One region of the Nocardia sp. NPDC055002 genome, then DNA from elsewhere that is predicted to be linked to it. Evidence: riboswitches for the same ligand, from Rfam matches in the RefSeq annotation. Region 1 holds a riboswitch; each other region holds the start of a gene.
The links. A riboswitch is a leader RNA that binds a small molecule or an ion and turns the genes downstream of it on or off. The one in region 1 is predicted to bind S-adenosylmethionine.
Positions count from the first base shown of each region.

Region 2: linked by a shared signal. The riboswitch ahead of ACWF99_RS21470 (rhodanese-like domain-containing protein) and the one ahead of ACWF99_RS16475 (aminotransferase class V-fold PLP-dependent enzyme) in region 1 are both predicted to bind S-adenosylmethionine.
Region 3: linked by a shared signal. The riboswitch ahead of ACWF99_RS29115 (amino acid ABC transporter permease) and the one ahead of ACWF99_RS16475 (aminotransferase class V-fold PLP-dependent enzyme) in region 1 are both predicted to bind S-adenosylmethionine.
Region 4: linked by a shared signal. The riboswitch ahead of ACWF99_RS13470 (bifunctional o-acetylhomoserine/o-acetylserine sulfhydrylase) and the one ahead of ACWF99_RS16475 (aminotransferase class V-fold PLP-dependent enzyme) in region 1 are both predicted to bind S-adenosylmethionine.

Region 1 covers NZ_JBSGWE010000003.1:911,381-917,023, reverse strand. The annotation lists gene ACWF99_RS16490 (S8 family peptidase) at 1-830, opposite strand, end outside; gene ACWF99_RS16485 (AAA family ATPase) at 855-1,985, opposite strand; gene ACWF99_RS16480 (class I SAM-dependent DNA methyltransferase) at 2,223-2,927, opposite strand; SAM riboswitch class IV at 3,100-3,214, shown strand; gene ACWF99_RS16475 (aminotransferase class V-fold PLP-dependent enzyme) at 3,256-4,572, shown strand; gene ACWF99_RS16470 (Uma2 family endonuclease) at 4,578-5,063, opposite strand; gene ACWF99_RS16465 (flavin reductase family protein) at 5,182-5,643, opposite strand, start outside.
Region 2 covers NZ_JBSGWE010000005.1:68,369-74,011, reverse strand. The annotation lists gene ACWF99_RS21475 (O-succinylhomoserine sulfhydrylase) at 1-921, opposite strand, end outside; gene ACWF99_RS21470 (rhodanese-like domain-containing protein) at 932-1,348, opposite strand; SAM riboswitch class IV at 1,366-1,485, opposite strand; gene ACWF99_RS21465 (Rv0361 family membrane protein) at 1,531-1,989, opposite strand; gene ACWF99_RS21460 (FAD-dependent oxidoreductase) at 2,180-3,568, shown strand; gene ACWF99_RS21455 (amidohydrolase family protein) at 3,733-4,584, shown strand; gene ACWF99_RS21450 (DUF456 domain-containing protein) at 4,585-5,067, opposite strand; gene ACWF99_RS21445 (CaiB/BaiF CoA transferase family protein) at 5,196-5,643, shown strand, end outside.
Region 3 covers NZ_JBSGWE010000009.1:88,847-94,489, reverse strand. The annotation lists gene ACWF99_RS29130 (LLM class flavin-dependent oxidoreductase) at 1-565, opposite strand, end outside; gene ACWF99_RS29125 (ABC transporter substrate-binding protein) at 594-1,553, opposite strand; gene ACWF99_RS29120 (amino acid ABC transporter ATP-binding protein) at 1,586-2,347, opposite strand; gene ACWF99_RS29115 (amino acid ABC transporter permease) at 2,344-3,354, opposite strand; SAM riboswitch class I at 3,465-3,558, opposite strand; gene ACWF99_RS29110 (hypothetical protein) at 3,712-4,557, shown strand; gene ACWF99_RS29105 (glycosyltransferase family 2 protein) at 4,651-5,643, opposite strand, start outside.
Region 4 covers NZ_JBSGWE010000003.1:249,270-254,912, forward strand. The annotation lists gene ACWF99_RS13460 (MFS transporter) at 1-1,046, opposite strand, end outside; gene ACWF99_RS13465 (TetR family transcriptional regulator) at 1,181-1,903, shown strand; SAM riboswitch class IV at 1,968-2,078, shown strand; gene ACWF99_RS13470 (bifunctional o-acetylhomoserine/o-acetylserine sulfhydrylase) at 2,161-3,477, shown strand; gene metX (homoserine O-acetyltransferase MetX) at 3,474-4,619, shown strand; gene ACWF99_RS13480 (TetR/AcrR family transcriptional regulator) at 4,624-5,259, opposite strand; gene ACWF99_RS13485 (oxygenase MpaB family protein) at 5,393-5,643, shown strand, end outside.

The sequences.
Region 1 (5,643 bases):
ATGCCACCGTCGAAGACCGCGATGGTGAGTTCCCGGTCGGTCGGCTCGGTCGTCGGCAAGGCCGGGCGGAACGTCGAAAGCGCTGTCCTGGTGGTGGTGTCGCGCCCGAGCTGGGTGCGCATGCGCGGCATGCGGCGGATCACCCTGGTGAACGAGTAGCCGGCGAGTGCGGCGATGGCGGCGTGGGTTCCGGTGACGGGGACGAAGGCCAGACCACCGTTGTCGAGTCGGCGGTCGATGGCCACGTCGAGATCGAGATCGCGGGAGAAGTCGAGCAGACCCTGCAGGGCGATGTCGCGACCGGAGTGCAGCACCAATTCGGCGACGGTCTCCGAATTACGCGGTTCCGCTGCGAGTCTGAGCCTGTCGGCGGCGTTGTTGAGCCGGAATTCCGCCAGGCTGACGATACCGATCTCGGCGCCGCCCAGCGGTGCGTCGGCAGTGATCCGCTCGGTGAGCAACTGCAGATTGACGCGGGTCGTTGCCAGGAACAGCAGGGTGCTCGCCCGCGGTTTGCCGTGCTCCGGCGCGATCGCCACCGGCCTGCTGCCCAGCGGATCCAACTGCATCGATGTGAGAAGTCTTGTGGGATAACCACTTCTCGACAAGTACTGCGGATGCAGGGTGACCGCCGTGACCGTCTCGTCCTCCGGGCAGGCCGTTTTCGGCAACGCGTCCGCACTCGAGGTGGCCGCGCTCAGCATCGGCGCGAGTCGGGCTCGCGCCTGCGCCACCGTGTACGGGGGCTGCGGCGAGCCGCCCGATCTGCTGGGGGAGATGGGCGCGGTGAGTCGCTCACCGAAGCCGATCAGAAATCGCGGTCCCGCCACCGGTGAATCCCCCCAGCTGCCACGTTATTCCCGTCGATGCGTGAAACCACGAATGGTGTCGCGCGACACCCCCGTCAGCGCGCTGATCTGGCGCTGAGACAAGCCTGACACGCCCGTCAGCGTCTGTGCCAGCCGTAACCGATCCGTTTTGGGAAGTTCAGCTGCCAGTCGCGCGGAATGCTCGGCCATCAGCCCGGGCAGTAGCTGGTCCTCGAGCACGCAACGCCTGCGCAATCGCAGCATCGCGCGCTCGATATCGTTGAACGACAAGCCCTTCGACGCCAGCGCCACCGCGTCCACGGCGCCGTCGGGCAGTGGCTGCCCGGCGAACCGGCGAATCGCCTCGCAGCGTTGCTCGGCCTCGGGCAGGGCGAACTCCATGCTCACATCGAAGCGCCGCCACGCGGCCGGATCCAGCAGATCGGCGTGGTTGGTCGCGCCGATGACCAGGCCCCCGCCGGTCGGCCAGTCGTCGATCTGCTGGAGCAGCACCGTGACCAGTCGCTTCAACTCGCCCACGTCGCGATCGTCGTCGCGACGCTTGGCGATGGCGTCGAGCTCGTCGAGCAGCAGAACGCACGGCCGCTGCTTGGCGTAGTCGATGGCATGGCGCAGGTTGGTGCCGGTCTTGCCGAGCAGGCTGCTCATGATGGTCGCCAAGTCCAGGACCACCAGCGGCAGCGACAGTTGGTGGGCCAGCCAGGCTGCGGCCATCGTCTTGCCGACGCCGGGCGGACCGACGAACAGCAAGCTGCGGGCCGGGGTCAGATCGGCGGCGGCCAGCCGGTCGGCCTGCTTGCGTTCGTCGACGATCTGGGTGAGCACGTCATAGGTTTCGGCGGCCAGGATCGGCACTTCGGCGGTGGAGCCGGGCGGGATCACCCGCAGCAGCGGCAGCCGGCTGTCGCCGTCGACCGGAATCGGCGTATCCACCTCCGCGCGTAGGGGATTGGCGCGCGTGGGGTTCTGGCGCAGCAGCGCGATCAGCGCATCGGCCAGTTCGGGACTGGCATGCCGGTGGCGGCGCGCGGCCCGGCGCACGAACATTGCGACATCCTGCTCGCGCCCGGCGAGCGCCAACCTAGCCAGGTGGACGAATTCGTCGGGAAGATCGGCGCTCACGTCCGCCGAAGTGGAGCTCAAGGCGTGTGACATGGTCTTCTTCCGATCAACTACGTGGACTATTTTCGCTTCACTCGATCGTACGGCGTCCATCACGGGCAAAGTTCACCCCTTGTGTACCGGTTTGACATCGGACCCCACCCGCAGCGCCACATTGATCTGCCGAGCCCTCAGCGCAGCGATTCCCTTCGTCGGATGCTAGTTCCGCCACGCCCCCTCATGGGCGATTCCCTTCGCTTCGGGCGTGCCTCGAAGCGTGCGGCGCGGCGCCTATGCGGTGCCGAGCGTCCAGACCAGCGCCATGGTGAACGGGTGGCCGCGCAGGTGGGCCCACTTGGGTTTCGCCGCGAGCCAGGCGTCGTCGACCAATGCCTCGGCCGCTTCGGTGAGGACCCAGCCCGCGTCGGTGCCCGCGGTGATGTGCTCGCTCAGCAGGTGCAGGTGGGTGCTGATCGCGATCGGATCGCCCCCAGCGGGGGTGTAGTGCGTCGGCATTCCGGTGACCATCATGAACTGTGGGTGGTAGCTGATCTGGGCGAACGTGGCTCCTGGGACAGCCAGCCGCGCGGCCTCGGTGTAGAACGGGCGCAGGTCCGGCAGGTGTTCGTCGATCAGTGAGGAGATCACGAGATCGTAAGTGCTGCTTGGTAATTCGGTGGCACACACGTCGGCCTTGGTGAGTGTGCGGTGTACACCGCGGGCGCGGGCACGGGCCAGCATGCCCGCGCTCAGATCGACGCCGTCGATCTCGGCGCTACTGCGGCTGCGCAACCACGCGCCGGTTCGCCCCGTCCCGCAACCCAGGTCGACCGCCTGTCGCACTCCCGCCCAATCCGGGCGGCGAAGCCGATCCAGCAGCGCCGCGTCCATCTCGTCCATCACGGTGCGCTCGTAGGTGTCGGCCCAGCCGTCGTAACCGGTGGTGACATCGACGGTGGGGTAGTTGCGCCGGTCGAAATCGGCGAAGGCAGGCATCTCCGGAGTATCACAAGGGAAAGCGCACGTGGACAACCGATTTCCCGCTGCGGCCGCGACGGCCCGGCCGCCGCGCCGAACCGGGAGATCCCGTGGGTGGTCGGGGTCGACTCGGAGCGCGCCGACGATCGGTGGTTGACAGGTCCGGTGGTCGTCTGTCACTCTCGTTGCAGGTCACGAGTACCAGCGTTCAGCCCCGGCTTGCTGGTCGGCAACCCTCCTCCGCGGTGGGGTGCTCCGGGTGACGACCAGGCTGACGTCCGAATTGGGCGCGGCAAGCGCGGGCCACCTCTTCAGGAGCGGGTCCCTGAGCCGACGGGATTTCGTCATGACTGCTGTAATCGACCCCACCTGTGCCATCGCCGCCGTTTCCGGTGCCGACCTGCAGGTTCCGCTCGTTCAGGGCGGTACCAGCTCCTACGCCAACTTCGACTACGCGGCGAGTGCGCCGGCGTTGAAGCAGGTCACCGACCGGATTTCGCAGTTGCTGCCGTTCTACGCCAGCGTGCACCGGGGCGCGGGATACGCCTCGCGGATCTCCACCGAGTGCTACGAGGCTTCGCGTGGGTCCGTTGCCCGGTTCCTCGACGCCGACGACGACCAGGTCGTGGTGTTCACGCGTAACACCACCGATTCGCTGAACCTGCTGGCCGGGTGCGTGCCGGGGGAGACCGTGGTACTCGATATCGAGCACCACGCCAACTTCCTGCCGTGGGCGAAGCACGGTCGTCGCGTCGTGCGGGCCGCCGCCACGGTCGAGGAGACGATTCAGCGTGTCGTCGCCGAGCTGTGCAGCAAGCCTGCCGCGCTGCTGGCGGTGACCGGTGCGTCCAACGTCACCGGTGAGGTGCTGCCGCTGGAACGGCTCGCGACCATCGCCCATCTGTGTGGTGCGCGCATCCTCGTCGACGCCGCTCAGCTGGCTCCGCATCGCCGGATCTCCCTGCGCGAGACCGGGATCGACTACCTCGCCTTCTCCGGGCACAAGCTGTACGCGCCGTTCGGTTCGGGTGTGCTCGTCGGCCGGCGGGACTGGCTGGACGAGGGTGAGCCCTACCTGGCCGGTGGTGGTGCGGTGCGCAATGTCGGTGTGACAGAGGTCGAATGGGCGTGCGCGCCGCAGCGGCACGAAGCCGGCTCGCCGAACGTCCTGGGTGCGGCCGCTATTGCCGCCGCCTGCGATGCGCTCGCCGCCATCGACCCCACCGAACTCGTCGCGCACGAGCGCTTTCTGGCCGACCGGCTGCGTGACGGCCTGTCCGCGATCCCCGGCGTCGACCTGGTCGGTATCTGGTCCGACAGCCCCGACTGTGTGGGCATCGTCGCCTTCACGATCGCCGATGTCGCCCCTGGCAAAGTCGCCGCGTACCTCTCCGCCGAGCATGCCATCGGCGTCCGCGACGGCCGCTTCTGCGCGCACCCCCTCCTCGCGAGCCTCGGCCTCGACGCCGCCCTCCGAGCCAGCATCGGCCTCGGCACCACCGCCGCCGACGTGGACCGCTTGATCAGCGCGGTAGCCACCCTGGTCAGCCACGGTCCCACCTGGAACTATGCCGCCACCGACGGCCACTGGAACCCGACCCCCGAAACCCGTCCCCTCAGCGCCTCTTCCCCCGAAGGCGCCGCCCCCTGCCTGATCGGCTGAACTCGTCACAGGCGAGATTCACCGGACGTCGGCCGTCGAGACCTGCTCTCGGCGGCCGATATTCGTTCCCCGTCGAGGGCGTCCCAGGTGATGGTGACGCCGAGCGGATCAGTGATGGCGATCGCGCGCGCGTATTCCGCTCGCTTGTCCACACAATCGGCGGTAACCGTCGCTGGTGAAACCACTTCGACCACCAGCAGGGTGTCCCCTGCTGTGGGTTTGGTCTTCCACTTGTCGCGGGGGTCTTCGATACAGCGATACACGATGGCGTCGGGGCGGCGGAAATTGAACGGGACCTCCGAGACCAGCATGTCCAGTTCGCCGCCGGCCTTCAGGCAGGGCTGCCCGGTGGCGCGTTTCCGGATCGCTTCCCGCAGGCACTGTTTGATCGCATCGGCGATGGCGATGTGATTCGGCGAAGGTGAGTCGCGATGCACCAGCAGGCCGTCTTTGACCTCGATCACCCGAGCGAGGTCTTCCGGCATCGCCAAATACGTGTCCAGGTCGATACCCGGTGCACCGGCGCAACCACGACCAGTCGTATGCCTCGCTCACCGGACCAAACACTAGCTGTAGCTGGTGGGCCGTCGGCTTACATAGACGCTCTGATCAGGTGTCGAGGGCGGTGGGGCGGTGGTATCTGCCGTTGTAGTAGAGCAACGGGGCCGCGGAGGGGGACTCTTCGGTTTGGTCGTGGACTCGGGTGACCAGGCCTACGGCGAGGGTGTGGTCGCCGAGGTCGATGAGTTTGTGGAGGGTGGTGCGCAGCCAGATGGGGGTGCCGTGCAGGACCGGTTCACCGGTGTCGAGGGTGGTCCAGAGGGCGCGGTCGGTGAAGCGGTCGGCGGCGGTGCGCGAGAAGCGGTGGGCCAGGTGTTGTTGGTGTTCGCCCAGGAAATGGATCACCACCGAGTCCGCGGCTCGCAACGCGTCGATGCTCGATGAGGTGTGCGCGATATTGAACGACACCAGGGGCGGTTCCAGCGACAGGGAGGCGAACGAGGTGGCCGTGAACCCCACCGGTCCACTCTCGGCTCCGAGCGTCACCACCGTGACGCCGGCCGGATAGTG
Region 2 (5,643 bases), on a different contig from region 1:
CAGTGCGTGTTGCGGATGTGATTCCAGGAAGGGGTATTTCACCCAGTCGACCGAATTCTTGGTCTCCAGGAACTTCGCCACCTGCAGGGCCGACTCGGTGGAGTGGCGCACGCGCAACGGCATGGTTTCCAGGCCCTTGAGCAAGGTCCAGGCGTTGAAGGGGCTCAGGGCCGGGCCGGTGTGGCGCATCAGGGTTTTGACGGGGCCGTCGATGTAGTCCTGGGCGCCGAGGATGGCGCCGCCGAGGACGCGACCCTGGCCGTCGATGTGTTTGGTGCCGGAGTAGACCACCACGTCGGCGCCGAGTTCGAAGCCGCGCTGGAGCAGGGGGGTGGCGAAGACGTTGTCCAGCACCACCTTCGCGCCCGCGGCGTGGGCGAGCTCGGTGACCTTGCGGACATCGACGAGGGTCTGCATCGGGTTGGCGGGGGTCTCGAAGAACACGGCCTGGGTGGGGACGGACAGGGCCTGCTCCCACTGGTCGAGGTCGTCGCCGTCGACGAAGACGGTTTCGATGCCCCAGCGCGGCAGGATCTCGTTACAGACCACGAAACAGGATCCGAACAGGCTGCGGGCGGCGACGAGACGGTCGCCCGCCTTCAGCAGGGCACCGAGCGCGGTGAACACCGCCGACATGCCGGACGCGGTCGCGAAGGCCGCCTCGGCGCCGTCGAGCAGGCGGATGCGCTCCTCGAACATGGCCACGGTCGGGTTGCCGAAGCGGGAGTAGACGAAATGCTCGACGTCGCCGGTGAACGCGGCCTCGGCGGCCTCGGCGCTCTCATAGACGAAACCCGAGGTCAGATACAGCGCCTCGGAGGTCTCGTCGAAGCCGGAACGGCGCAGGCCGCCACGCACGCCGAGCGTGCCGGGACCGACGCCTTCGGGCAGTGGCTTGTCGAACGAACCACCGGTGATCATGCTTTTCTCCTTATGCCTGACGCCACGGCAGGCCGACAGCGCGCCAACCGGTGCTGCCGCGCTGACCGAACGCGTCGGGACCACCTTCGAAACCGTCGAGCACGTTGTAGGACGGCGCCACGCCCGCCGCCGTCGCCAGGTTCGCCGCATGCGCGGAACGCTGGCCGGAGCGACACAGGAACACCACGGGTGCGTCGTCGGGGCGACCGGCGAGTGCCTTCTCGAGCTGCGCGCCGAACTCGGGATTGCGGGTGCCGGTGCCGTCGACCCATTCGATGAAGTGGGCCGGGCGCTCGATGGAACTGGTGTCGGGAATGCCGATGTGTGCCCACTCACCTTCGGTGCGCACGTCGACCAGCACGGCGCCGGGGTGCTCGGTGAGCAGCTCCCACGCCTTCTCAGGGGTGATGTCGCCGGCGTAAGTCATGTCGATCCTCCTGCGTGAATCCGCTCTTGCCGTGCCGGAAATCCCCGAACACACGGCCAGGTCGTCACCCGGAGCACCCCACCGCGGAGGAGGGTTGCCGACCAGCGAGCCGGGGCTTGACGCTGGCACTCATGACCTTGCGATCTGAGATTGCCTCGGCACCGGTCATCGTGTCAAACGATTCAGAACGAGCACACCAGCCACGCGCTGTCCACGCGGGTCAGTTTCCAGTTGCTCGCCGCCGGGTTGCCGTTGACCACGAGCGCCGCGTCGATTTTGGCGCGGTCACCGTTGACGGTGGCGTTCTCGAAACCCTTGCCGTCGATCGTGACAGTGGATTTCGGGCCACCGAGCTGTTCGCCGAGGCCGGAGGTCTCTTCGCTGAAGCCGGGGCAGGCCACGCCCGTCGGCGGACGGAGGTCGCTGCGCGAGCGCGCGTCGATATAGTTGGTGACGGCGGCCGCGAGACGGTCGGCCTCTGTGACATTTTTCTCAGCGGGTGAGAGCAGTCCACCCGCCACGATGGCGATGAGCACGATGATCGCGATCACCGCGGCCGCGACGAACGGGACGATGGAACGCTTGTCGGTCTGATCCACCACTACGGGCTGGTCATCCGAGCCTGTTTGCTCCTCGTTCATGCTGTAATCCTGACAGACCCGCGCGGGCAGCTACACCGCGCGCCGGGTGGCTGCAACGCCGCAGCTAGAATCGCCTTGATTGCGGTCGGCTGCCGACGTCGATGGCAGCTGCCAGTAAGCGGATGTCCGACTTAGCCTAAGCTAAGTTGACGCCGTCAAATCAGTTCTCGACCAAAGGGTGCGCGTAGAAATGACCGAACAGAGTGCAGCGACTCGCCCACTTCGCATTGCGATCGTGGGTGCGGGACCGGCCGGTATCTACGCCGCCGACGCGTTGATGAAGTCCGATGCCGACGTGAGCATCGACCTCTACGAGCGCATGCCCGCGCCCTTCGGCCTGATCCGCTACGGCGTCGCCCCCGACCACCCCCGCATCAAGGGCATCATCACCGCCCTGCACAAGGTCCTCGACAAAGACCAGGTCCGCCTGCTGGGCAACATCGACTACGGCACCGACATCACCCTCGACGACCTGCGCCAGTTCTACGACGCGGTCATCTTCTCCACCGGCGCCAACGCCGACCGCGCCCTGGCCATCCCCGGCATCGACCTCGACGGCTCCTACGGCGCCGCCGACTTCGTGTCCTGGTACGACGGCCACCCCGACGTCCCCCGCTCCTGGCCCCTCGAGGCCGAGAAGGTCGCCGTCCTCGGCGTCGGCAACGTCGCCCTCGACGTCGCCCGCGTACTCGCCAAGACCGGCGACGAACTGCTGCCGACCGAGATCCCGCCGAACGTCTACGAAGGCCTCAAGGCCAACAAGGCCCTCGAGGTCCATGTGTTCGGTCGTCGTGGCCCCGCGCAGGCCAAGTTCACGCCCCTCGAGCTGCGCGAACTCGACCACTCGCCGACGATCGAGGTCATCGTCAACCCCGAGGACATCGACTACGACGAAGGCTCCGAAGCCGCACGCCGTAACTCCAAGCAGGTCGACATGGTCGCCAACACCCTCGAGCAGTGGGCCATCCGCGACCACGGCGACCGCCCGCACAAGCTGTTCCTGCACTTCTTCGAATCGCCCTCGGAGATCCTCGGTGCCGACGGCAAGGTCGTCGGCCTGAAGACCGAACGCACCCAGCTCGACGGCACCGGCAACGTCAAGGGCACCGGCAACTTCACCGACTGGGACATCCAGGCCGTGTACCGCGCCGTGGGCTACCTCTCGCAGAACGTCACCCAGCTGCCGTTCGACGATCAGGCGGGCACGGTGCCCAACGAGGCCGGCCGCGTGATCGCCGACGACACCGCCGAAGGTGACGCCCGATTCATGCCCGCCACCTACGTGACCGGCTGGATCAAGCGCGGCCCGGTCGGCCTCATCGGCCACACCAAGGGCGACGCCAACGAGACCATCGCCTGCCTGCTCGACGACGCCAAGGCCTTCGCCCCCGCGCCGAAGCCCGAGCTCGACGCCGTCACCGAGTTCCTCGAGGGCAAGGGCATCCCGTTCACCACCTGGGCGGGCTGGTACCGCCTCGACGCCCACGAGCGCGCCCTCGGCGAGCCCGAAGGCCGCGAGCGCGTGAAGGTCGTGGAGCGCGAGGACATGCTGCGCGCCTCCGAGCCGAACAAGGCCTGAGTTTTTGGCGCGCTGGCGCGCGCGTGTTCGCGGCCCTGAATGGCCCGCCGATGTGCGGGGTTGGGTGTGCTGTCATGGCAGAACTCGGGGTTTCAGTGGTCCCGTCCTAGTGGGGGCGCGACGTTGAGTGCGCTCACGCCGCAGAGATAAGGCATTCTGTACTGGTGTTCGATGCCCACGTCCACATCATCGATCCGCGGTTTCCGCTGATCGAGAACGAAGGCTATCTCCCCGAGCCCTACGTGATCGATGACTATCGAAAGCGTATGGCGCACTTCGATGTTCGCGGCGGTGCTGTCGTCAGCGCGTCTTTCCAAGGCGCCGATCAGACGTACCTGAAGGCAGCACTGGCCGCGCTCGGTCCCGACTGGGTCGGCGTGACCCGGCTGGATCTCGACGCCACCGACGACGAGATCCTCGAGCTGAACCGGGCAGGCGTACGCGCCCTGCGGTTCAACCTCAAGCGCGCCGCCGCCGACATCACCGAGATGACATTGCAGGCGTTGCGCGCCCACGAACTGGCGGGCTGGCACGTGGAGCTCTACATCGACGGTCAGATGCTGGCCTCTCTGCAACCGGTGATCTCGAAGCTGCCCGCGCTCTCGATCGACCATCTCGGCATGTCCGACGAGGGTCTGCCGTACCTGCTCGACCTGGTGGACCGCGGCGCCAGAGTGAAGGCGACCGGGTTCGGCCGGGTCGAGATGGATGTGGCCGAGACGCTGCGACGCATCCACACCGTCAACCCGGGTGCGCTGATGTTCGGCAGCGATCTGCCCGGCACGCGCGCCGGTAGGCCGTTCGAGGAGCGCGATGTGGACCTGATCTCGCAGGTGGTCGGCTCCGATATCCACGCGGTGCTCGAGGACAATGCCCGGGAGTTCTACCGGCTGCCCGCGGTGCGTCGCCCGGAATCCGAGCCGCTACCCCGCATCGAGAATCCGACTATCCCGATCCCGCGCAATCAGCTCCCCGGCGCGGACGACCGCACCCGCCCGCTGCCGATCATCGAGTAGTCAGCTGATGATCGCGCCGGTGAGCCACACACCGGACGCGATCAGCGCGCCGAACAACTCGACCAGCATCGACAGGCCGACGCCCTTGAGCGCGTGCACCGTCGCGGGCCAGGCCAGGTCGTTGGTCTTCAGGCGGTACAGCTCGGCCAGGTACACACCGAGCACGAAGCCGATGAACAGGCCGACGATCGGGATCACGAAGAAGCCGGCGATGCCGAGCACCGCACCGGCCAGCAGCGCGCGGTTCGACACCCCGGCTTCACGCATCCGCTTGCCCGGCCAGGTGTACTTCACGACGCCGGAGAGCGCCAGCGCGACGGTGGCGATCGCCAGCACCGTCCAGGCCGTCGCACCGCCGGTCATGAACGCCCACACCGCGATCGCCGCGAAAATGAGGATCACCCCCGGCAGAATCGGTACGATCACGCCGACGATGCCGACCAGAATGACAAGGCCGACAACGACCTCACCCCACACGCCCACTACCGGGTCCTCCCGTTGCCGCGCCGAGTCGCGCTCGTGCGAATTCTCGCCCATGCTCTACCCGAGCCGCCACCCCAGCGCTATTGTCAATGTGTCAATACCGTTCGACAACGAACTGAGGTCACCGCGTGAGCACGGAGTCCACCGCCAAGCAGGGGCCCCTTGCGGGCATCAAGGTCATCGAGTTGGCAGGCATCGGGCCGGGCCCGCACGCCGCGCTACTACTGGCCGACCTCGGCGCCGACGTGGTGCGCGTGCAGCGCCCGAACCAGCTGCCCGGCTTCATGGAACGCCCCCAGTGGCGTGGGCGAACGATCGTCGAGGCGAATCTGAAGGACCCCGCCGACGTCGCCAAGATCCTCGACCTGGTCGAGAAGGCCGACGTGCTGCTCGAGGGCTTCCGTCCCGGCGTCACCGAGCGCATGGGCCTCGGACCCGACGAGGCGCTGGCCCGCAACCCGCGCCTGGTGTACGGCCGGATGACCGGCTGGGGCCAGCACGGCCCCCTCGCCGATCGCGCGGGACACGACATCAACTACATCTCGCTGACCGGTGTGCTCAATGCCATCGGGCGCA
Region 3 (5,643 bases), on a different contig from region 1:
CCAGTTCCACCGACTCCTTGCTCGTCGCACTCCCGTGCCAGATCCGCACCCTCGGCTGCAGCGGTCGGGGCAAGGCCTTGGCCGCGGCGAGCGAAGGCCGGAACTGTCCCGACCACGTCACTTCCTCGCTGTCCCACAGCGCCCGGAACAGTTCGTACCCTTCCCGATTGCGCTCCCACTGATCCTCGGTGGTGACGTGGTAGAGCTGCGCCTGCGCCGCGCCGTTGCCCTTGCCGATGATCAGCTCGAGCCGGCCCTCGGACAGGTTGTCCAGGGTCGAATAGTCCTCGAACGCACGCACCGGATCGAGCAGACTCAACGTGGTGACCGCGGTGAACAGGCTGATCCGCGAGGTGAGGGCCGCGATATGGCTCAGCACCACCGGGGGAGCGGCCGACAGGAACGGATCCTCGTGCCGCTCACCGACAGCGAACCCGTCGTAGCCGAATTCCTCGGCGCGCCTGGCCTGTTCGACCACCTCGTGCAGGCGATCACGTGTCGTCGGGACCACACCGGTGACCGGATCGGGTACCCGGGTGATCAGCGTCATCAGCAGGAACTTCATGCGTGGTCTCCCAGCTCGTCGAACGACCTCATGCGGCGGGCTTCTTCGGCAGACCGGGCGGGTTGATCCGCGACTCGGTGACCTTCTCCGAATTCAGGCCCCATCGGTCGAGGATCTTCTGGTAGCTGCCGTCGGCGATCGCGTGCTGCAGCGCCTTGTGGATCGGGCCGATCAGGCCGTTGTCCTTCTTGGTGAGCGCCGCGATCTCGCCCTGCAGCTGCTCACCCGCGCCGGAGAAGGTGGCGATGATCTTGCCGTCGCTGGTGGCGGAGTGGTACACGGCCGCGGGGTTCGGGCCGATGTAGCCGTCGATGCGCTTGGAAGCCAGCGCCAGGTAGTAGTCGGTGCTCTGCTGGTAGTAGGCGATGTCGACCGGGGGCAGACCCTCGGCGACGTTCTGCTCGTTCCAGCTCACCAGCAGCTGTTCCTGATTGGTGCCCGCGCCGATACCGATCCGTTTGCCCGCCAGGCTCTTGCGGTCGGTGTAGGTGAGCGGACTGTCCTTCGGGACCTCGAGAGCGACGGTGTCGGTGCGGTAGGTAGCGAAGTCGTACTTCTCCTTGCGCTCCTCGGTGACGGTCACATTCGAGATGAACGCGTCCACCTCACCGGAATCCACCCGCACGAAGTTCTGCGACCAGTCCGCCACCTGGATATCGAGCTTCAGGCCCAGGATGTCGGCCACCAGGGTGGCGAAGTCGACCTCGGAGCCGATCACGGTCCGGTCGTCGGTGGCATAGAACCGCAGCGGCGGCACGGAACCGGCGGGACCGGTCACCACCAGCGTGCCGCGGTTACGGATGGCCTGGGGCACCTCGGCGGCGATCGCGTCGACCTTGGCGGCCCGCACCCTGCCCTCCTGGGCGGGGGACAGGTCGTAGGTGATCGCACCGGCCTGCACGGTGTCGGCGGCCTCGGGCTCGGCGGTGCAGCCTGCCGTCAACAGCGTGGCCGCCGCGACGATGCCGATCAGGGTGGAGAGCTTCATCAGTGTCGAAACCTGTTCGTGGGAAGGGATGTTCAGCGGACGCGGGACAGGAACGCCTGCGTGCGCGGGTGTTCGGGGTGGTCGAGAACGCTGGCGGCCTCGCCCTGTTCGACGATCACGCCCTCGTCGAGGAACACGACCGTGTCGGCGACCTCGCGGGCGAAACCGATCTCGTGGGTGACGATCACCAGCGCGGTGCCGCTGTGCGCGAGATCGCGGATCACCGCGAGGACCTCGCCGACCAGCTCCGGGTCGAGTGCGGAGGTGGGCTCGTCGAACAGGATCAGCCGTGGTTTCAAGGCCAGGGCCCGCGCGATGGCCACGCGCTGCTGCTGACCACCGGACAGCCGCCGGGGATAGGCGTCGACGAAATCGGCCAGTCCTACCCGTTCCAGAAGCTGTTTCGCCTCGGCGACCACCTCGCCGCGTGGGCGCCGCTGCGCAGAGACCGGGGCGAGCGCCACATTGTCGAGCACCGTGAGATGCGGGAACAGATTGAATTGCTGGAACACGAAGCCGATGCGGCTGCGCTGGGCGCGCACCGCGTGGTCGGGCAGCGAACGCAAGATGTTGCCGCGTTGCCGGTAACCGATCAGCTCACCGTCGATGTGCACGGTGCCCGCGTCCTGCGCTTCCAGATGGTTGAGCACCCGCAGCAGCGTGGACTTGCCGGAGCCGGAGGGCCCGATCACGGCGACCACCTCACCGGCGCGTACCGCCAGATCCACGCCACGCAGTACCTCGGTGCCGCTGTAGGACTTGCGGATTCCGCGCGCCAGCACCGCTGCGGTCATCGGGTTGCTCCTCGGGGTGCGGCCGCACCGGCGGCGATCTCGGTGACCTTGGCGCGGACCCGCTGCCACGGTGTCGGCGGCAGCGCACGCTGCGCGCCCTTGGCGTAGTGCCGTTCGATGTAGTACTGCAGGATCGACAGCGCCGTGGTGAGCGCGATGTACCAGACGGTCGCCACCATCAGCAGCGGAACCACCCGGCCGTTGCGGCCGAAGATCACCTGCACCTGGTAGAACAGCTCGGCGATCGCCATCACCGACACGATCGAGGTGCCCTTGAACAGGCTGATCACCTCATTGGCCGCGTTCGGCAGAATCGAGCGCATCGCCTGCGGCAACACGATCGTGCGGAACTGGCGCCAGCGCGGAATCCCCAGCGCCGCCGCCGCTTCGAGCTGACCGTCGTCGACGGCGAGCAGACCCGCCCGGATCAGTTCGGCCGAATATGCCGCCTGATGCAGGGCCAGCCCGATCACCGCCGCGGTGAAACCGCTGATCACACCATTGACATCGAACTCGTAGAAGCCGGGGCCGAACGGAATGCCCACGGACAGGCGGGGATACAGGTAGGCGATGTTGAACCAGAACAGCAGCTGCACGATCAGCGGGATCGAACGGAAAGCCCAGATATAGGTCCAGGCGATCACCCGCAGCACGGGATTGTTCGACACCCGCCCGATCGCCAGCAGGGTGCCGAACACGAAACCGAGGGCAGTGCCCCACAGGGTGAGCTCGATGGTCACCCGGAGCGCGGCCAGCACCGATTTCGCGGTGAAGTACTGGGCGAAAGTGCCCCAGTCCCACCCCGGATTGGTGATCAGGCCGTGCGCGAACTGGGCCACCAGCAGCAGTGCGATCGCCGCGACGACCCAGCGCCACGGGTGCCACGACCCGGCGATCCGGGGCAGGTCGCCGGCGGGCGCCTTGCCGCCGGATTCCGGATCGGCGGGGAGAGCGTCGCCGGGCGGTGCGGGCGCGGTCTCGGCGCCGGAAACGGCAGACGCGGTCATGGGAATCCTTCGGAAAACAGTGGAACGAGGCACAGTGACCTCCACCCGGCCAGCAACGGGTTCGCGATCTGGCGGCGCTCAGGCCGGACAGGTAGACAGCACGAAAATCTCCTCCATCGAACCCGGCAGAAGCACCCACACCCCGAAACGGGCGGGTTGCTGCGACGTCATCGAGCCAGGTCTCTCGGTCGCTCTGGATGGTTGCGCCCCGGTTTTGTGACCCGAGCTGAATCAGCATGTGGCACATGTGCGGTACCCACAACGGTAGAAATCAGCGTGAGCACAGAGGTTGGAACCGGGCGCGAGCACGGGCACAATTGCCCCGGTTCGGCGTGGTGGGGGACCCGCGGACCGGGGGTGAGCGGCGATCGGTGGGTTCGCTGGGAAATTGCGACGCGCCGAACGGGCGGTTACTTCACCTGTCCGGAATCCCGCATCGCAGGCGGTAGCGTCGGGGTTCTCTGCGTCGATGAGGAGTACGTCGTGATCATGCCGCGTCGTTCCACCGCACTGACCGCCCTGACGGTTTGCGCCGCTGCGTTGCTGTCGGCTGTGCCGTCGGCCGTTGCCGAACCGGCCGTGCCGGTGGCGCCCGCTGTCACTCGGGACGCACCCGGTGTCACGCCCGCCGCGGGGGCGGGGGATCTTCTCGGTGCCTATCAGAGTGTTGTCGAGACGCTGAAGGCGCTGGGTATCCAGCCGTTCCTCTACCCGACGGTGGCGGCGAACTGTAGCGGTGACGGAGCGGGGCTTGTTCCGGCTGTTGCGGGGGCGGTGCCGGGGCCGTGGCCGGCCAACACACTGCCGATACCCGGGCTCGATCTGTCCGCGGTGAAATCCGGGCAGACTCTGTTCACGTTCCTGCCCTATGGGCTTGCGGCCGATACCGCGGCTACGAAGACGTCCGGGATGCAGGTGGCGTGGCTCAATGTGAGTACCGGGCGTGGGGGGATGGCCTCGATGGGGTCGATTGCCGACATTGTGCGGGCGATGGTGCCTGCTGAGGTTCCTGGTGAATTGCGGCCTCTTGCTGAGACGGCTATTCGGGATTTTCTCTTCGCCGCTATTCCTGTGGGGGGTGTGCGGGCTGTGCCTGTGGATACGGGGCGGGGGACTGTGTTGGCTGCTGTTTTCGGTACTACTGACAACGGTGGGCGGTCGTGCTTCTTCTTTCCGACGGTGGGGATCACCGAGGTGGCTTGAGGGTGGTTGCTCGACTCGGTGTCGAGCGGGTGCGCGCCTGCCCTTCACCCGCTCGGCGGCCCTGATGCGCCTGCGCCGTCGCGGAACTGCGGGTCAGGCGTGGTGGGCTATCGGGTCTTCGGGGGTTACCAGGGGGCGCTGTTTCCAGTGCAGGCGGCCGGTGCGGTGGCGGTGGTGGGAGCGGGTCCACAGGCTGAGGTAGTGGGCCACTGACAGGGGGTGGGCCACAGCTGAGGCGAGGTCGGTTCCGGTGGGGGGCTTGCGGGTTTCGATGGTGCGGGCGGTGAGGCGGCTGGTGACGGCGGCCAGGTAGCCGAGCAGGCCCGCGCGGCGGGTTCGGCCTCGGCCGAGGATCGCGGCCAGCGGGGGAATCCAGTAGGCGAGGGCGGCGAGGATTCCGATGGCTGCGCCGGTGTCGCGGCGGCCGCCGTAGGCCGACCACAGCCAGCGGGTGTAGCCGTCGGTGAGTTCGGTGGTGCCGGTATACATTCGGGTGCTCGCGGCGGGGCCCGCGGTCACCAGGGCGGTGCGATGGCCTGCTCGGCGGATGGCGCGGGCCAGGTCCAGGTCCTCGGTGGCGCTGGCCGCCACGGCCGCGTGGCCGCCGCCGGCGCGGTAGGCCGCGGCGTCGACGGCCAGGAACTGGCCGCACGCTACGGCGGTGGACGGGCGCAGGCTGTGGTTGGCGGGGCCGACGGGCAGGGTCGAAGCCCAGGACCAGGCGAGCAGGGGCTGGATCAGGCGCTCGGCGGTCGAACCGGCGTCCTGTCTCGGCCAGGCCGAGACCAGACCTGCTCCGCGCCTGCGTAATTCGGTCACCGCCGCGGCGATCGCGTGGGGGGCCAAGCGTACGTCCGCGTCGATGAACACCAGGGCGGCCGCGTCGGTGCGGGCGGCCAGGCGCGCGCACGCGGCGGCCTTGCCGGTCCAGCCGGGGGCGGGGTGGGCGGCCGAGCGCAGGACGGTGAAGCGCTCGTCGTCGGCGATCGCGTCGAGTGCGGCTTCGTAGGTGCCGTCGGTGGACGCGTCGTCGAGAATCAGCACGCTCAGGCGGGGGACGCCGATCTGCGCGCGAAGGTCGGCGAT
Region 4 (5,643 bases), 660 kb from region 1:
AGCGCGCCGACCACCATGAGCGGACGCGGCCCGAACTTGGGCATCAACGAACTGGTGATGCCCGCCGCGATCCCGATGCCCACGGGGAACGGCAGGAACGCGATGCCGGCCTTCAGCGGCGAATAGCCCAGGGTGTTCTGGTAGTAGAAGCTCAGGAACAAGAACATCGCGAACATCGCGATCGGGATCAGCAGCGCGGCCAGCAGGGCGCCGCCCCGATTGATCTCACCCGGAATGCGCAGTGGCAACAGCGGATTCGCCGAGCGCGCCTCGATGAAGACGAACGCGATGAGCAACGCGAAGCCCGCCCCGAGCAGGCCGAGCGTGCTGCCCGCCAGCCAACCGTGTTCGGCGGCGCGACTGAATCCGTAGACGATCGACACCAAGCCGAATGTCACGGTGACGGCGCCGGGCAGGTCGTAGCCGCCGGTTCTCGGCACCGGGATATCGCGCGTGATCACCGCCACCGCACCGGCTACCGCGATGAGCGCGATCGGCGTGTTCATCAGCAGCGTCCATCGCCACGACGCGAACTCGGTGAGCGCGCCGCCGACGATCAGCCCGAACGCGATGCCACCGGCGGTGATGCCGGCGAAGACCGCGAACGCGCGGGCCCGCTCCTGCACATCGGTGAAGATCACCGACAGCAGCGACAAGGCCGCGGGGGCGAGCAGCGCGGCGAACGCACCCTGTAGACCTCGGCCGATGAACAACTGCGGCCCGGTCTGCGCGAGCCCGGCCAGCGCCGAGGCGGCAGCGAAGCCGACCAAGCCGACCAGGAAGATCCGGCGGCGGCCCAGGTAGTCGGCCATCCGTCCGCCGAGCAGCAGTAGGCCGCCGAAGATGAGCGTGTACGCGGTGAGCGCCCACTGCTTGTCGCCGTCGCTGATCCCCAGGTCGCGCTGGGCATAGGGCAGGGCGATCGTGATCACGGTGGCGTCGAGCACCACCATCAACTGGGCGGCGGAGAGCACGACCAACGCCCACCACCGCATCGAATTCTGTTGTTGATCAACATGTTTCGTCATTATCTCGGTGCCGGTCACCAGGACTCCTCGTCGCTCGATTGGCGTGGATCAATCCTGGCATTGCAAGACAATTGGCGTCAAGAGAAAAATGTCTGAATGCGCCAATTGGCCTACTTGGACAGATAGAGCCGCCGACACGGTAGGCTGAGGGAATGCTGGACTCGACCACTCCGATCAGCGCCGACCGGACGACCGAACCGGCTGCCGGCGCGCCGCTGGGCCTGCGCGAGCGCAAGAAGCTCCAGACCAAGGCCGCGATCGTGGCGGTCGGACTCGACCTGTGCGACAGCCAAGGGTTCGACGCGACGACGGTCGAGCAGATCGCCGCGGGTGCCGATGTGTCCCCGCGCACCGTCAACCGGTACTTCGCGCTCAAGGAAGACATCGTGCTGGCCCCGATCGACGACTTCGGGGTCTCCGTCGCCGTCGCGCTGCGCTCCCAGCCGAACACCGGCAACGAACTCCAGGCACTGTGTGGCGCCTACCTGACGGTGGTCCAGGCCGAGGCGGACGCGGACGGCATCCGGTTCATCCGCCAATTCCTGCAGATGCAGCGCATCATGCGCACCAGCCAGTCGGTCAACGCCCGCGCGCTGGAATACGCGGAGAAGAAGAACGTCGCGGTGTGCACCGAGCTCGCGCAACGGATGGGCACGTCACCGGACGACTTCACGGTGAAGCTGGTGGCCGGGATCTGGCAGATGCTGTGCCACCTCTCCGTCGCCGACACCGAACAAGCCTTGCTGAGCGGGTCACCGGCGGTAGCTGTCCGGGTCACTCGGGACGCCGTGCTGCGCGCCTACCACGGCTTACGGCAGGTCTGCGGCGCACCGGTGGACGACACGCCAGGCTTCGGCACACCGTCCAACGAGTGATCTTCGGCGGGAAATGCGGGGGAAGTTTCCGCCCGCGGGAGATCTCCGGTTAACATGACGGCAAGGTCATGAGTACCAGCGCCAAGCCCCGGCTCGCTGGTCGGCAACCCTCCAGCTGCGGTGGGGTGCTCCGGGTGATGACCGGGCTCTCGAAAGTCGAGAGCAAGCGCGCACTGCAGGAGGCCCCCATGTGTTGTTGCCAGTCGATCCGACCCAGTTGACGAGATCCCCCGGCTGACACCCATTTGGAGCACGACATGACTGACTCTTCCCTGCCCGAGAACTGGTCCTTCGAGACCAAGCAGGTCCACGCGGGCCAGGCCCCCGACGCGAGCACCAACGCGCGGGCCCTGCCGATCTACCAGACCACCTCCTACACCTTCCGCGACACCGATCACGCCGCCGCGCTGTTCGGTCTCGCCGAGCCGGGCAACATCTACACCCGGATCATGAACCCCACCCAGGACGCGGTGGAGCAGCGCGTGGCCGCGCTCGAAGGTGGCGTCGCGGCGCTGCTGCTGGCCTCGGGCCAGGCCGCGGAGACCTACGCGATCCTGAACCTGGCGAGCGCGGGCGACCACATCGTGTCCAGCCCGCACCTCTACGGCGGCACCTACAACCTCTTCCACTACTCGCTGCCCAAGCTGGGCATCACGGTCTCGTTCGTCGAGGATCCCGATGACCTCGCGCAGTGGGAAGCCGCGATCCAGCCGAACACCAAGGCGTTCTACGGCGAGACCATCGCCAACCCGAGCAGCGCGGTGTTCGACATTCCCGGTATCGCCGGTGTCGCGCACGCGAACGGCCTTCCACTGATCGTGGACAACACCGTCGCGACCCCCTACCTGATCCAGCCGCTGGCCCACGGCGCCGACATCGTCGTGCATTCGGCGACGAAGTACCTGGGTGGTCACGGTGCGGCCGTGGCGGGCGTGATCGTCGACGGCGGCACCTTCGACTGGACCGTGCGCGACGCCGACGGCAACGCGCGCTTCCCCGGCTTCACCGAGCCCGACCCCAGCTACCACGGTGCGGTGTTCGCCGATCTGGGCGCGCCCGCGTTCGCGCTGAAGGCTCGCGTGCAGTTGCTGCGCGATCTGGGTGCCGCGGTCTCGCCGTTCAACGCGTTCCTCATCGCCCAGGGCATCGAGACGCTGAGCCTGCGGGTCGAACGGCATGTCAGCAATGCCGAGGCGGTCGCGAAGTTCGTCGCCGAGCAGCCGGGCGTCGACGCGGTGTTCTACGCGGGCCTCGAGTCCTCGCCCTGGCACGCGCGAGCCAAGGAGCTGGCACCCAAGGGTGCGGGCGCGATCGTGGCCTTCGAGCTGGCCGGCGGTGTCGATGCGGGCAAGAAGTTCGTGGACGCGCTCAGCCTGCACAGCCATGTAGCTAACATCGGTGATGTGCGTTCACTCGTGATTCACCCGGCGTCGACCACGCACTCGCAGTTGACGCCCGACGAGCAGCTGGCGGCCGGCGTCACTCCCGGCCTGGTCAGGCTCGCGGTGGGCATCGAGGGAATCGACGACATTCTGGCCGATCTGCGGGCCGGGTTCGCGGCGGCGACGACGTGACTGTGAGCACCGAATCGCCGATCGCCCGACCCGGAACCGGGGTGGCCCTGCTGCCACCGCCGGACGGGCGCGTCGGCGTGGTCGCCATCGGGGATGTGGCGCTGGAGAACGGCGCCGTCGTCCCCGATGTGCGGCTGGCGGTGCAACGCTGGGGCGAGCTCTCGCCCACGCTGGACAATGTGGTGCTCGTCGAACACGCGCTCACCGGCGACTCCCATGTCGTCGGTGGGCCCGACGGGGCGCCCGGCTGGTGGGAGGGCATGGTCGGGCCCGGCGCGCCGATCGACACCGACGAGTGGTGTGTGATCGCGACCAACGTGCTGGGCGGCTGCAAGGGCAGCACCGGCCCGTCCTCGCTCGCCTCCGACGGAAAGCCTTGGGGCGCACGGTTTCCCGAGCTGACCATCCGTGACCAGGTAAAGGCCGAAGCGCAGTTGTTCGAGGTGCTCGGGATCGAGCGGCTCGGCGCTGTCGTCGGCGGCTCGATGGGTGGCATGCGGGTGCTCGAGTGGATCATCGGCCTGCCCGAGCGGGTCAGCGCCGCGCTCGTGCTGGCCGTGGGCGCCCGCGCCACCGCCGATCAGATCGGTACCCAGACCACCCAGATGGCCGTCATCGCGGCCGATCCCGACTGGCAGGGCGGCGACTATCACGGCACCGGCCGCGCGCCGATGACCGGCATGGGACTGGCCCGGCGCATCGCGCACCTGACCTACCGCACCGAGGGCGAACTCGACCACCGCTTCACCAACAAGCCCCAGGGCGACGAAGACCCGTGGACCGGTGGGCGCTATGCGGTACAGAGCTATCTCGAGCACCAGGCCGACAAGCTGGTCCAGCGGTTCGATCCGGCCACCTACGTGCTGCTCAGCGAGGCCATGAACCGCCACGATGTGGGTCGCGGGCGCGGCGGTATCGCTGCCGCGCTGGCCTCGACATCGGTGCCGTGCGTGGTCGGCGGAGTCGACTCGGATCGCCTGTACCCCTTGCACACCCAGGCCGAGCTGGCCGAAGGGCTGCCGGGCTGCGCGGGTCTGGAGATCGTGCATTCACGCGACGGGCACGACGGGTTCCTCACCGAGGCGGCCGCCGTGTCGAAGCTGCTCACCGAGACGATGCGCTTGGCGCGGGAGAACCGCTGAGCCGTCAGGGCCCGGTCAGCAGGGTGACGATCGAGCGAACGTAGGCCTGAAGCCGTTCGCGCGGATACTCTTCCGGCTCGCTGACGGCCAGCCTGCCGAGCATTTCGGCGACGGTCAGGGTCGAGTTCGCGAGCAGTTCGGCATCCATGCCCGACCAGCGCGGTGACAGCGAAATGCCCATGCGGACAAGAGATTCCGCGCGCGCCAGGATATCGGCGCGCGACGTGCGGAGAGCCGCGCGGTATTCGCCGGGGGCGCTCGCGGGCGTGGCGAGGATCAGCCGCCAGCGCGTCGGATTCGCCAGTGCCACACCGACGAACGCTTCCACCGTCGACGAGGCGACGGCGACCGGATCGGCGCCGAGCAGGTCGTCGGGCAGCGTGTCGGCGATCTGTTCCAGTCCGCGTTCACTCTCGCGCTCCAGCAGCGCTTCGACCAGTTCGGCGCGGGTCTTGAACACGGTGTAGAGCACCGGTTTTCCGACCCCGGCCTCCTGCGCGACCGCCTCCATGCTCAACTCGTGCAGTTCCACCCGGCCCAGCACGGCGAACGCGGCATCGAGCAGTTGCGCACGGCGTTCCTGCGGCGGCAGTCGCGGGGCATAGCGGCGCCGCGGTCGTCGGTCCTGCGTCGCGGTCACACGCCCACCTGCCTTTCTCTCCCTGGACGATACCCCGCGGCCGACTTGTCAGCGCAATTCCTACGCAGCCGTTGTATTCATCACACGCCATTGCTACGGTGGTGTTGTATTCACTTGCAAAGGAGCACGTGCAATGGCCTTCGACCCCACTTCCCTGCGCCGCGACGACTACGGCTTCTTCGGACCCGACTCCCCCAGCTGGAAGGTATGGGCGTCGCCGACCGCCCTGATCGGATTCCAGCGCGCGGTCGCCCTGGAACACTTCGATCCGTTCCTCACCGCCGCCGTCGCCGATTCGCAGGGGATCTACAGCAACCCACGCACGCGGCTCGACCACACCCTGCTGTACTTCGTGCTCGTCGCGGTCGGCGACGGCCGCACCGC